DNA from 3 places in the Endothiovibrio diazotrophicus genome. Region 2 is predicted to be linked to each of the others. Evidence: predicted binding sites of a transcription regulator. Region 2 holds the regulator's gene; each other region holds the start of a gene.
What was found. The regulator FliA, encoded in region 2, starts transcription of late flagellar genes. The targets are predictions, from matches to a motif close to GCTAAAGTTNNNNNNNNNNCNGCCGATA.
Positions count from the first base shown of each region.

Region 1: a site for FliA is predicted at 993-1,020, ahead of ACYQ2W_RS07235 (putative motility protein). Genes of this name have one in related genera too.
Region 3: a site for FliA is predicted at 1,924-1,951, ahead of ACYQ2W_RS08300 (DUF5610 domain-containing protein). Genes of this name have one in related genera too.

Region 1 is NZ_BAAHXB010000019.1:8-3,277, forward strand. Features, by position in the region: gene ACYQ2W_RS07230 (ATP-binding protein) at 1-797, opposite strand, end outside; gene ACYQ2W_RS07235 (putative motility protein) at 1,072-1,275, shown strand; gene ACYQ2W_RS07240 (class I SAM-dependent methyltransferase) at 1,453-2,193, opposite strand; gene ACYQ2W_RS07245 (SCO family protein) at 2,223-2,819, opposite strand; gene ACYQ2W_RS07250 (hypothetical protein) at 2,830-3,270, opposite strand, start outside.
Region 2 is NZ_BAAHXB010000010.1:14,342-17,611, forward strand. Features, by position in the region: gene flhF (flagellar biosynthesis GTPase FlhF) at 1-250, shown strand, start outside; gene ACYQ2W_RS04590 (MinD/ParA family protein) at 243-1,127, shown strand; gene ACYQ2W_RS04595 (RNA polymerase sigma factor FliA) at 1,124-1,867, shown strand; gene cheY (chemotaxis response regulator CheY) at 1,998-2,369, shown strand; gene ACYQ2W_RS04605 (protein phosphatase CheZ) at 2,407-3,183, shown strand; gene ACYQ2W_RS04610 (chemotaxis protein CheA) at 3,196-3,270, shown strand, end outside.
Region 3 is NZ_BAAHXB010000023.1:571-3,840, forward strand. Features, by position in the region: gene sthA (Si-specific NAD(P)(+) transhydrogenase) at 1-977, shown strand, start outside; gene ACYQ2W_RS08300 (DUF5610 domain-containing protein) at 1,189-1,887, opposite strand; gene ACYQ2W_RS08305 (thermonuclease family protein) at 2,003-2,830, shown strand; gene ACYQ2W_RS08310 (transcriptional antiterminator, Rof) at 2,831-3,073, shown strand; gene ACYQ2W_RS08315 (response regulator) at 3,252-3,270, shown strand, end outside.

The DNA of each region.
Region 1 (3,270 bases), on a different contig from region 2:
AGGGGACGGCTGGAGAAGTGGTTGAAGAACTGCTTGGCGGTGCGTCCGCTGCGGGCGCCGCCGCGTTCGTGGGCGAAGCGGATCGCCTCGGCGTGGAGTTCCGCCCGGTCGCCGTCGTAGCCGGCGAAGTAGCTGTCGACCATCGCCAGGTAGCCGGGCTGGTCGGCGGGGTGGAAGGAGAGCCACAGGCCGAAGCGGTCGGAGAGCGAGATCGACTCCTCGATGGCGTCGGCGTAGTGCAGCTCGCCGTCGACGATGTGGCTTGCGCGGTTGTCCTCCATGTACTCCGGCCGCAGGTGGCGGCGGTTGGAGGTGGCGTAGACCAGCACGTTGCGCGGCGGCCGTTCGATGGAGCCCTCCAGCACGCTCTTCAGCGATTTGTAGACCGGATCGCCGCTCTCGAAGGTGAGGTCGTCGCAGAAGATGACGAAGCGCTGGGACAGGTCGCGGATCTCGTCGACGATCTCCGGCAGGTAGATCAGGTCGTTCTTGTCCACCTCGATCAGCCGCAGACCGCGCCCGGCGTAGGCGTTGAGCAGCGCCTTGATCAGCGACGACTTGCCGGTGCCCCGCGAGCCCCACAACAGGGCGTTGTTGGCGGGGTACCCCTCCAGGAACCGTTCGGTGTTGCGCACCAGCGCCGCTTTTTGTCGCTCGACCCCGACCAGCGAGTCGAGGGTGATCGGGTCGATGTCGCCCACCGCGCGCAGCGCCTGGCGGTGGTGGCGCCAGATGGCGGCGACGGTGGTGTTCCAGTCGATGCTGGACGGCGCGAACGGCGGATCGTTGGGGGGCATGGGGAGCGATCTCCGAGGAGGCGGAAGGGGCCTGCGCGAGGGGGTGACGGTCACGTCGGTATCGTCCCGCTTTGCGGGCACGGGATCAAGGTCGCCCGCGGCAGGCGGGTGCCGGCTCACGACGGGTGGCGAAGCGCCTGACGAATTCGTTCCCACCCTGTGCTCCTTCGGGCTTTATCGGCGTGAAAAAAGATCGCTCAAGATCCCGGCGGGCTGGCCGATAAATGGCAATGAGGACGTGAATCCGTACGTTCAACGACCATTGGAGGGACCTATGGACACTTCCGGCATCGCCAGCGATTCGATGCTCGGCGCGCAGATGGTGAAGATGGCCCTGGACATCCAGGCTTCGAACGTGGCCCAACTGCTCGACGCGGTCCCCAAACCGCCGCAGGCAGGGGCGGTCGCCTCGCAGCCCGAGCCGGTGGCCCCGGATCCGAGTTCGCGACTGGGACAGAACATCGACGTGAGGGCGTAACCCCGGTGGAATCGCTGACGCGATTCCACTTTTTCGTTTTTCGAAAAAGGGCCGCGATGCGGCCCTTTTTTATTTGCGAAACGCGGCGCAGCCCACGATTGCCGGTGGCGGCCGCATTTTCTTCACAAATTTTGGTTTCGCGGTGAGCGCCGGGAGGAACCTCGGCGTCACCGCATGTCACGTCCCTTCGGGACCACCCGGGGCGAAACCGATGTGCAGCGCGGCGATGCCGAGGGTGAGGTTGCGGTAGGTCACCTCGCGCAGTCCCGCCGCTTCCATCACCCCCTTCAGCGTCTCCTGATCGGGAAAACGGCGGATCGACTCCACCAGATAGCGATACGCCCCCGGCTCGTTGGCCATCAGTGCGCCGAGGCGCGGGATCACCAGGTAGGAGTAGAGCCGGTAGAAGGGGCGGATCGGCGCCCACGGCCGGGAGAATTCCAGGCAGAGCAGCCGTCCGCCGGGCCTGAGCACCCGCACCGCCTCCTTCAGGGCCGTCTCCAGGTGGGTCATGTTGCGGATGCCGAAGGCGACGGTGAGGGTGTCCACCGAGGCGTCGGCCAGGGGTATCCGCTCCCCGACGCCCGCCACCAGGGCGACGTGGTTGAGCCCTTTGCGGCGGCCGGCCGCCATCATCTCCAGACCGGGGTCGATCAGCAGCACCGCGCGGTCGGCACCGGCCAGGGCGCGGGCCACGTCGCCGGTGCCGCCGGCCAGGTCGACCAGGGTCTGGCCGGTGGCGGCGGCCGCCTCGCGCACCAGCCGCCGTTTCCACAGGCGGTGGATGCCGAAGCTCATCAGGTCGTTCATCAGGTCGTAGCGCGGCGCCACCGCACGGAACACCCGCCGCACCAGCGCCTCCCGCTCGGCGGGCTCCACCGTCCGGTCACCGAACTGGCGGGCGTGGTCCTCGGACATCGCGTTCATTTGCGGACCCTCTTCTTTTTTCAGGGGTTCAGCGCGGCGCGGGCGGCGGCGGCGATCTTTTCGGGGGGAGTGCCGTAGGGGAGGGTCTCCACCCAGCGGCCGTCGGCGGTGATGACGTAGATGTTGGCGGTGTGGTCCACTTGATAGCCGCCGGCCGAGTGGTGGTCGACCACCCGGTAGGCCGCGCCGTAGCGCCCCACCGCCCGGTCCACCTCCTCCTTGCTGCCGGTGCGGCCGAGGATGGCGGGGTGGAAGTAGGCGGCGTACTTCTCCAGTGCCGGTGGCTGGTCCCGCGCCGGATCGACGCTGACGAACACGCCCTGCACCTGCGCCAGCTCCTCGGGGCTGAGCGACTTCAGCGCCCGCCCCATGTCGGAGAGCGAGGTGGGACAGATGTCGGGGCAGCCCATGTAGCCGAAGTAGAGCAGCACCACCTTGCCGCGCAGCGTGGCGAGGTCGAAACCGCCGACGGTGAAATCGCCGCCGGGGGGCGTCTCCACCGCGGGTGGGGTGAGCACGGTGTGCTCCGGTGGCTGCGGCTGCCAGAAGAGCAGCAGCCAGGCGAGCAGGGCGGCCAGGGCGAGCAGCGCGGCGACGGCGAGGTTTTTCGATTTCACGGCGTACTCCCTAACGGCTGGCGACGAAACGGAAGGGGGCGTCGATCAGCCCGTCGGCGGTGCGCATCAGCAGGCGGGCCTCCCACTCCATCGCGTCGAGGACGCAGACCGGCAGCAGGATACCACCCTCGAAGCGCCCTGCCGTCCCCTGCAGGGCGGTACGGTTGAAGCCCATGTTCATCTCCACCCCCTGGAAGTCCGCCTCCACCGCCTCCACCGCGCGCCCCTCCAGCACCGCGCTGAGGGTGAGTTGGCGCATCGGCTGGATCGGCGTCGGGGCGATCGCGAAGGTGACCCGCCCGCCGCCGGGGAGTGACGAGGTGCAGGGGCCGTGGTTGAGGTTGCAACCGGGGTCCAGCGGGGCGCTCGCGGCGACCGGCGGGTGGAGCAGCGGCCACGCCTTCCAGGCGGCGGTGCCGATCGTCGCGGCGGCGAGCAGGGCCACCGCGCT
Region 2 (3,270 bases):
GGAGCTGTCCGGCTGCATCTTTACCAAGCTGGACGAGGCGGCGACCCTCGGCGGGGCCCTCTCGGTGGCGATCCGCCATCGCTTGCCGGTCGCCTACCTCGGTGACGGTCAGCGGGTGCCGGAGGATATGCACCCGGCGCGGGCCCACAATCTGGTCAATCGCGGTGTCATGATGATGCAGGAGAATGCCCAGGCGATGGAGGAGGAGAGTCTGGCCATGGCCTATGCGGGGAATGTGCTCCATGTCTGAGATCCCGCTCGATCAGGCCGCCGGCCTGCGCCGCATCGCCCGTCCCAAACCGGTGCGGGTGATCGCCGTGGCCAGCGGCAAGGGGGGCGTCGGCAAGACCAACGTCTCGGTCAATACCTCGGTGGCTCTGGCCGCCCTGGGCCAGCAGGTGCTGCTGATGGACGCCGACCTGGGGTTGGCCAACGTCGACCTGCTGCTCGGCCTGCAGCCCCGCTACAACCTCTCCCACGTGCTTGCCGGCGAACGTACCCTGGAGGAGATCATGATGTCGGGGCCGGCCGGTCTGCACATCATTCCCGCCACCTCCGGCATCCAGCACATGGCCGAGCTCAGTCCGGCGGAGCATATCGGCATCATCCGCGCCTTCAGCGAGCTCTCCATGCCGGTGGACATCCTGGTGGTGGATACCGCCGCCGGCATCTCCGACGCGGTGATCAGTTTTACCCGGGCGGCTCATGAGGTGCTGGTGGTGGTGTGCGACGAGCCGGCCTCGATCACCGACGCCTACGCCCTGATGAAGGTGCTCAATCGCGACTACGGCATCTTCCGCTTCCGCGTTTTGGCCAACATGGCGCGCAGTGCCCAGGAGGGGCGTGATCTGTTTCTCAAGCTCTCCCGGGTGGCGGAGCGCTTCCTGGACGTGACGCTGGATTTTGTCGGGACAATCCCGCATGATGAATACCTGCGGAAAGCCGTGCAAAAACAGCGGGCTGTGGTCGAAGCCTTCCCCCGCTCACGGGCCGCTGCGGCGTTCAGGAACGTCGCCCAGAGGGTGGCCGGCTGGCCGCCGCCCAGCGAGGCGCGCGGCCATCTGGAGTTTTTCGTCGAACGGTTGATCAGCGCGACAACCGGGGAGGGCGTGGAATTATTGCCATGAAGGATGTCGCGACGTATGCTGCCCAGCAAAAAGCGGCCAGCCGCGATGAGCTGGTGGAGCGTCATGCGCCGCTGGTCAAGCGTATCGCCTACCATTTGATCAGCCGCCTTCCACCCAATGTGCAGGTGGAGGACCTGATCCAGTCAGGGATGGTGGGTTTGCTGGAGGCGGCGCGCAACTATGATGCCGGTCAGGGGGCCAGTTTCGAGACCTACGCCGGCATCCGCATCCGCGGCGCGATGCTCGACGACATCCGCAAGACCGACTGGGCCCCCCGTTCGGTGCATCGCAAGGCCCGCCAAGTGGCGGAGGTGGTGCACGAGATCGAGAATGCCAAGGGGCGCGACGCCAAGGACAGCGAGGTGGCCGAGGCGCTCGGCATCTCCCTCGACGAGTACCACCAGATCGTCGCCGATGCCAGCAACAGCAAGGTGTTCAGCTTCGACGAGATCTTCGCCACCGGCGAGACCGAGCAGAAGGAACGGATAATGGGCCACCTCCCCTCGCCCTACGAGGGGATTCAGGAGGCCGATTTCCAGCAGGACCTGGCCACGGCGATCGGGGGCCTGCCGGAGCGGGAGCGACTGGTGATGTCGCTCTACTATGACGACGAGCTCAACCTGCGGGAGATCGGGGAAGTGCTGGGGGTGAGCGAGTCGCGTGTGTGCCAGATACACGGCCAGGCGATGGTCCGCCTGCGGGCGCGGCTCGCCGACTGGTTGAGCGGCCCGGAGGCTTGATCTTCCTTGAACGGCAGATCAAGCCTCCGGGCCGAACGTTCGTTTGGAGGGACGATTCGTCGGCCCGCCGAAAGCAAACAGACGGTTAGGTGGAACCGATCCACCAGCGGAGGTTGTCTTGGATAAGAACATGAAGATCCTCATCGTGGACGATTTCTCCACGATGCGCCGCATCGTCAAGAATCTGCTGCGGGATCTCGGCTTCAACAACACCCACGAGGCGGATGACGGGCTCACCGCGCTGCCGATGCTCCAGTCCGGGGATTTCGACTTCCTGGTGACCGACTGGAACATGCCGGGCATGCAGGGGATCGATCTGCTGAAGGCGGTGCGCGCCGATCCCAGGCTGGCGCAGCTGCCGGTCCTGATGGTGACCGCCGAGTCGAAGCGCGAGCAGATCGTCGAGGCGGCCCAGGCGGGTGTCAACGGCTACATCGTCAAGCCCTTCACGGCGCAGACCCTGAAAGAGAAGATCGAACGAATCTTCGAGCGCATGGGTTGAACCCGCGCCGCCCCCCTGAATCGCGAAGGGTACCCGGATGAGCGACCTTTACCTGTCCGATAAAGAGCTTGCCCTGGAGCGCGCGCGCTCCCTGGTCAGCCAAATAGAAGTGGGCAACGAACCCGAGATCTCCCGTCTGCTCGATGAACTCGACCGCATGCGGGAGAACAATATCTTCAAGGAGCTGGGCAAACTGACCCGCGAGCTTCACGACGCCCTGAAGAACTTCCACCTCGACTCCCACCTCTCCGATCTGGCGGAGAAGGATATCCCGGACGCCAAGGATCGGCTGAACTACGTCATCACCATGACCGAGCAGGCCGCCCATCGCACCCTCAACGCGGTGGAGGAGAGTCTGCCGCTCTCCGAGCAGATCGAAAAGCGGGCCGGCGAGCTCTCCGGGCAGTGGGAGCGTTTCCTGCGCAAGGAGATGAAGGCGGAGGAGTTCCGCAATCTGAGTCGCGATCTCGCGACCTTCCTCAACGACGTGGCCGGCGACTCCTCGCGGATCCACGGCAATCTCTCCGACGTGCTGATGGCCCAGGACTTCCAGGATCTTACCGGCCAGGTGATTCGCCGGGTCATCACCCTGGTCCAGGACGTGGAAGAGAGTCTGGTGGGGATCATCCGGCTGGCCGGTCAATCCTCCGTCGCCTCTCCCGTCGCCGTCCCGGTTGCCGCGGCGGTGGAGGCGGAGGTGCCGTCGGAGGAGACGGTGGGCGCCCACGGGCCGGCGGTACCCGGGGTGGATCATGGCGATGTGGTCTCCGGTCAGGACGACGTGGATGAGCTGCTCGCCAGTCTCGGCTTCTGAGGATAAAAAATAATGGCGGTTGATCTCGAAGACGACATCGTTCAAGACTTCCTGGTCGAGGCTGGGGAGATCCTCGAACGGCTCAAT
Region 3 (3,270 bases), on a different contig from region 2:
CCGACCACTTCCTGATCGCCACCGGCACCCACCCGGTGCGCCCCGACGGGGTCCCCTTCGACGACTGCCGGGTGATCGACAGCGACGGCCTGCTCCACCTCGACCGGATCCCCCACTCGATGACCGTGGTGGGGGCCGGGGTGGTCGGCATCGAATACGCCGCCATCTTCAGCGCGCTGGACGTGGAGGTGACGGTGATCGACGGCCGCGACTCCATCCTCGGCTTCATGGACCGGGAGGTGATCGACGAATTCACCCACCTGCTGCGCGACCGGGGCGTGACCCTGCGCCTGGGCGAGAACGTGAAGCACGTTGCCGTGGAGGGTGAGCAGGTGATCACCGACTTGGTCAGCGGCAAGCGGATCCGTTCGGACATCGTGCTCTACGCCGCCGGGCGGGCCGGCTCGGTGAACACCCTCAAGCTGGACCATGCGGGTGTGGAGTTCGACCGCCGCCATCTGATCCCGGTCAACGGGAGCTATCAGAGCAACGTCGAGCACATCTACGCCGCCGGCGACATCGTCGGCTTCCCCAGCCTCGCCTCCACCTCCATGGAGCAGGGGCGCCAAGCGGTCAGCCACGCCTTCGGCCACGGCGTGCGCTCGCTGCCCGAGACCTTCCCGTTCGGCATCTACGCGGTGCCGGAGATGAGCATGGTGGGGATGACCGAGGAGACGCTGACCGAGAAGAAGATCCCCTACGAGACCGGGGTGGCGCGGCTGCGCGAGACCGCCCGCGGCCAGATCATGGGGCTCGACCAGGGGATGCTGAAGATCCTCTTCGCCCTGGAGGACCGGCGGGTGCTCGGGGTACACATCCTCGGCGAGGGGGCCACCGAGCTGATCCACATCGGCCAGGCGGTGATGGCCCTGGGGGGAACCCTCGACTACTTCCTCAACACCGTCTTCAACTACCCGACCCTGGCCGAGGCCTACAAGGTCGCCGCGCTGGACGCCTGGAACCGCTTGGCCCCATAGAACCACGAAGGGCGAGAAGGAGATGGAGACATAGTGATCGGTATCGCCCGAACAAAATCTCTTCTCCCTTCTCGCCCTTCGTTCCCCTTCTCGCCCTTCGTGTTAAACAAGACCCTATCCAGGTACTTGCGGCCGATCCGGTTTGCACACCCCAGCCAATTCCCTTGGCCCAAGCCCCTTCGCGTTCAAAACCGCCGAAACGAACGGAAGATCACCCCTCGCCCTCGGTCTTCTCGGCGGCGCTGGACTCGGTCTGGGCACTCCCGCCCTCGGCCGCCTCCTCACTCTTCGGGTTGAGGATCGAGTCGCGGAACGACTGGAGGCCCTTCTGCACCAGATCGTAGGTCTGGTCGACCCCCTCCTTGACCGGCCCGTCGAGGACCTTCAGCCCGTCGAGGATGTCGCGCGCCTCGCCGAAGCCCTGGTCGATGGCCCCGCCGATCAGGTCCATGAAGCTGTTCAGCCGATCCTCCTCCGCCATCTCCGGGTGCTGCTCGCTGTAGGCGGCGTAGAACCCGGTGGCGAAGCTGACGATGCGGTCGGCGGTGGCATCGGGGGTGAAGTCCTCGGGCTTCTCGGCGGCCTTCTGGATGGCGTTGTCGCCCAACTCCGGGGCAAGCACCTCATTGAGCTTGTCGATGGCCGCGCTGTAGAGCAGATGCAGCGGCTGGTTGCCCGCCGACAGGCTCACCTGGGAGGCGGACTCGATGATCGCCGCGTTGAGCTCGGTGCGGGTCTGCTCGGTGATGCTCTTGGCCACCCCGACCCCGTCGCCCTTCTCGCTCTTCTCGCTTTTCTCACCCTTGGCCTCGTGGACTGCCGTCCCCTTCTCGTCGCCGGAGGCGCGCGGACTGCTTCCCCTCGACTCCGGACGGGGCTGATTGACGCTGTAGAGCTTTGACACATCCATAACGGCTTCTCCGGTTTGCGGCTTCTCTGATCAAGGTATCGGCCAGCTGCCGGGAAACTTTCACAATATTTACCCGCGCCTCGCACCGCGACCGGGGAAGTGGTGAAATGGTCCCATGCGCCGCCTCCTGCCCCTGCTGCTGATCGCCCCACCGCTGCTCGCCGGCCCGCTGCACCAGTGGCGTGACGAGCGGGGCATCCTCCACCTGGAGGGGGCCGGTGCGCCACCCACGGTCTCCCCTTCGCCCAGCCCCTCCCCGGCGCCGGCCGAGGGGCGTGTGGTAGCGGTCCCCGATGGGGATACGGTCTACCTGCAAGGAGGGATGAAACTGCGCCTGATCGGCATCAACGCCCCCGAGGTGGCCCACCACAACCGCCCCGGCGAGCCGGGCGGCGAGGCCGCCGGAAGCTTCCTGCGCGAACGTCTGATGGGGCGGCAGGTGAGGCTGGAGCCCGGCCTCGAGCCGTTCGACCACTACGGCCGGCTGCTGGTCCATCTCTACGACGGGAGTGGCGTCTCGATCAACGAGCTGCTGCTGCGTGAGGGGCACGCCTGGGTCTCCCCCCACCCGCCCAACCTGCGCCACATCGAGCGCTACGCCGCCGCCGAGGCAGAGGCGCGCGCCGCCCACCGCGGCCTCTGGGCCGATCCCCGCTACGACGTCATCGACGCCTCGGACGCGGGTGATTTCCGCAACAGTTTCCGCCGCCTGCGCGGCCGGGTCAGCGCCGTCGAGTGGCGCGGAGATACCTTGCGGCTGCACCTCGACGAGGCGGTGGCGCTGCAATTCGACGCCGCGGCCGTGACCCGGTTTCGCACGGCCGACCGTGACCCCGAAGCCCTGCGCGGGCACCGGCTGGTGGTCCGCGGACGCCTTGGCGGCCAGCGCGGCCTGCCGACCCTGTGGCTGCACCACCCCGTGCAGATCGAGGAGATCGACTGAGTGAGCGATTACCAACCGATAGCCTGCGCACGCTACAGCGAACTGGAGCTGCACATCATGCGTCGCCAACGACTGCGTCTGCAGCGGGTAACGGAGGAGGGCATCGTCGAGGAGCGGCTGCTGCCGCGGGACCTCACCACGGAGGCGGGGGCTGAGTACCTCCACGCCGAACGGGCGGGCGGCGATCGGCTGCAGATCCGCCTCGACGCCATCGTCGATTTCGCAGCGGAAGAAGACCAGTGAACCGCAGATTTCGCAGATTGGCGTAGATTTATACCTTTCTGAATCTGCGTATATCTGCGAAATCTGCGGTTAAAAAAGCGCTGTCCACTCGAATAGTCGTCGAATCGATGAAACCCACTTAAGGAAAGGTTAAGGCGAAGACCCCTACCCTCCCCCCAACCCCACGAGAGAGCACACCATGCGACTACTGCTAGTGG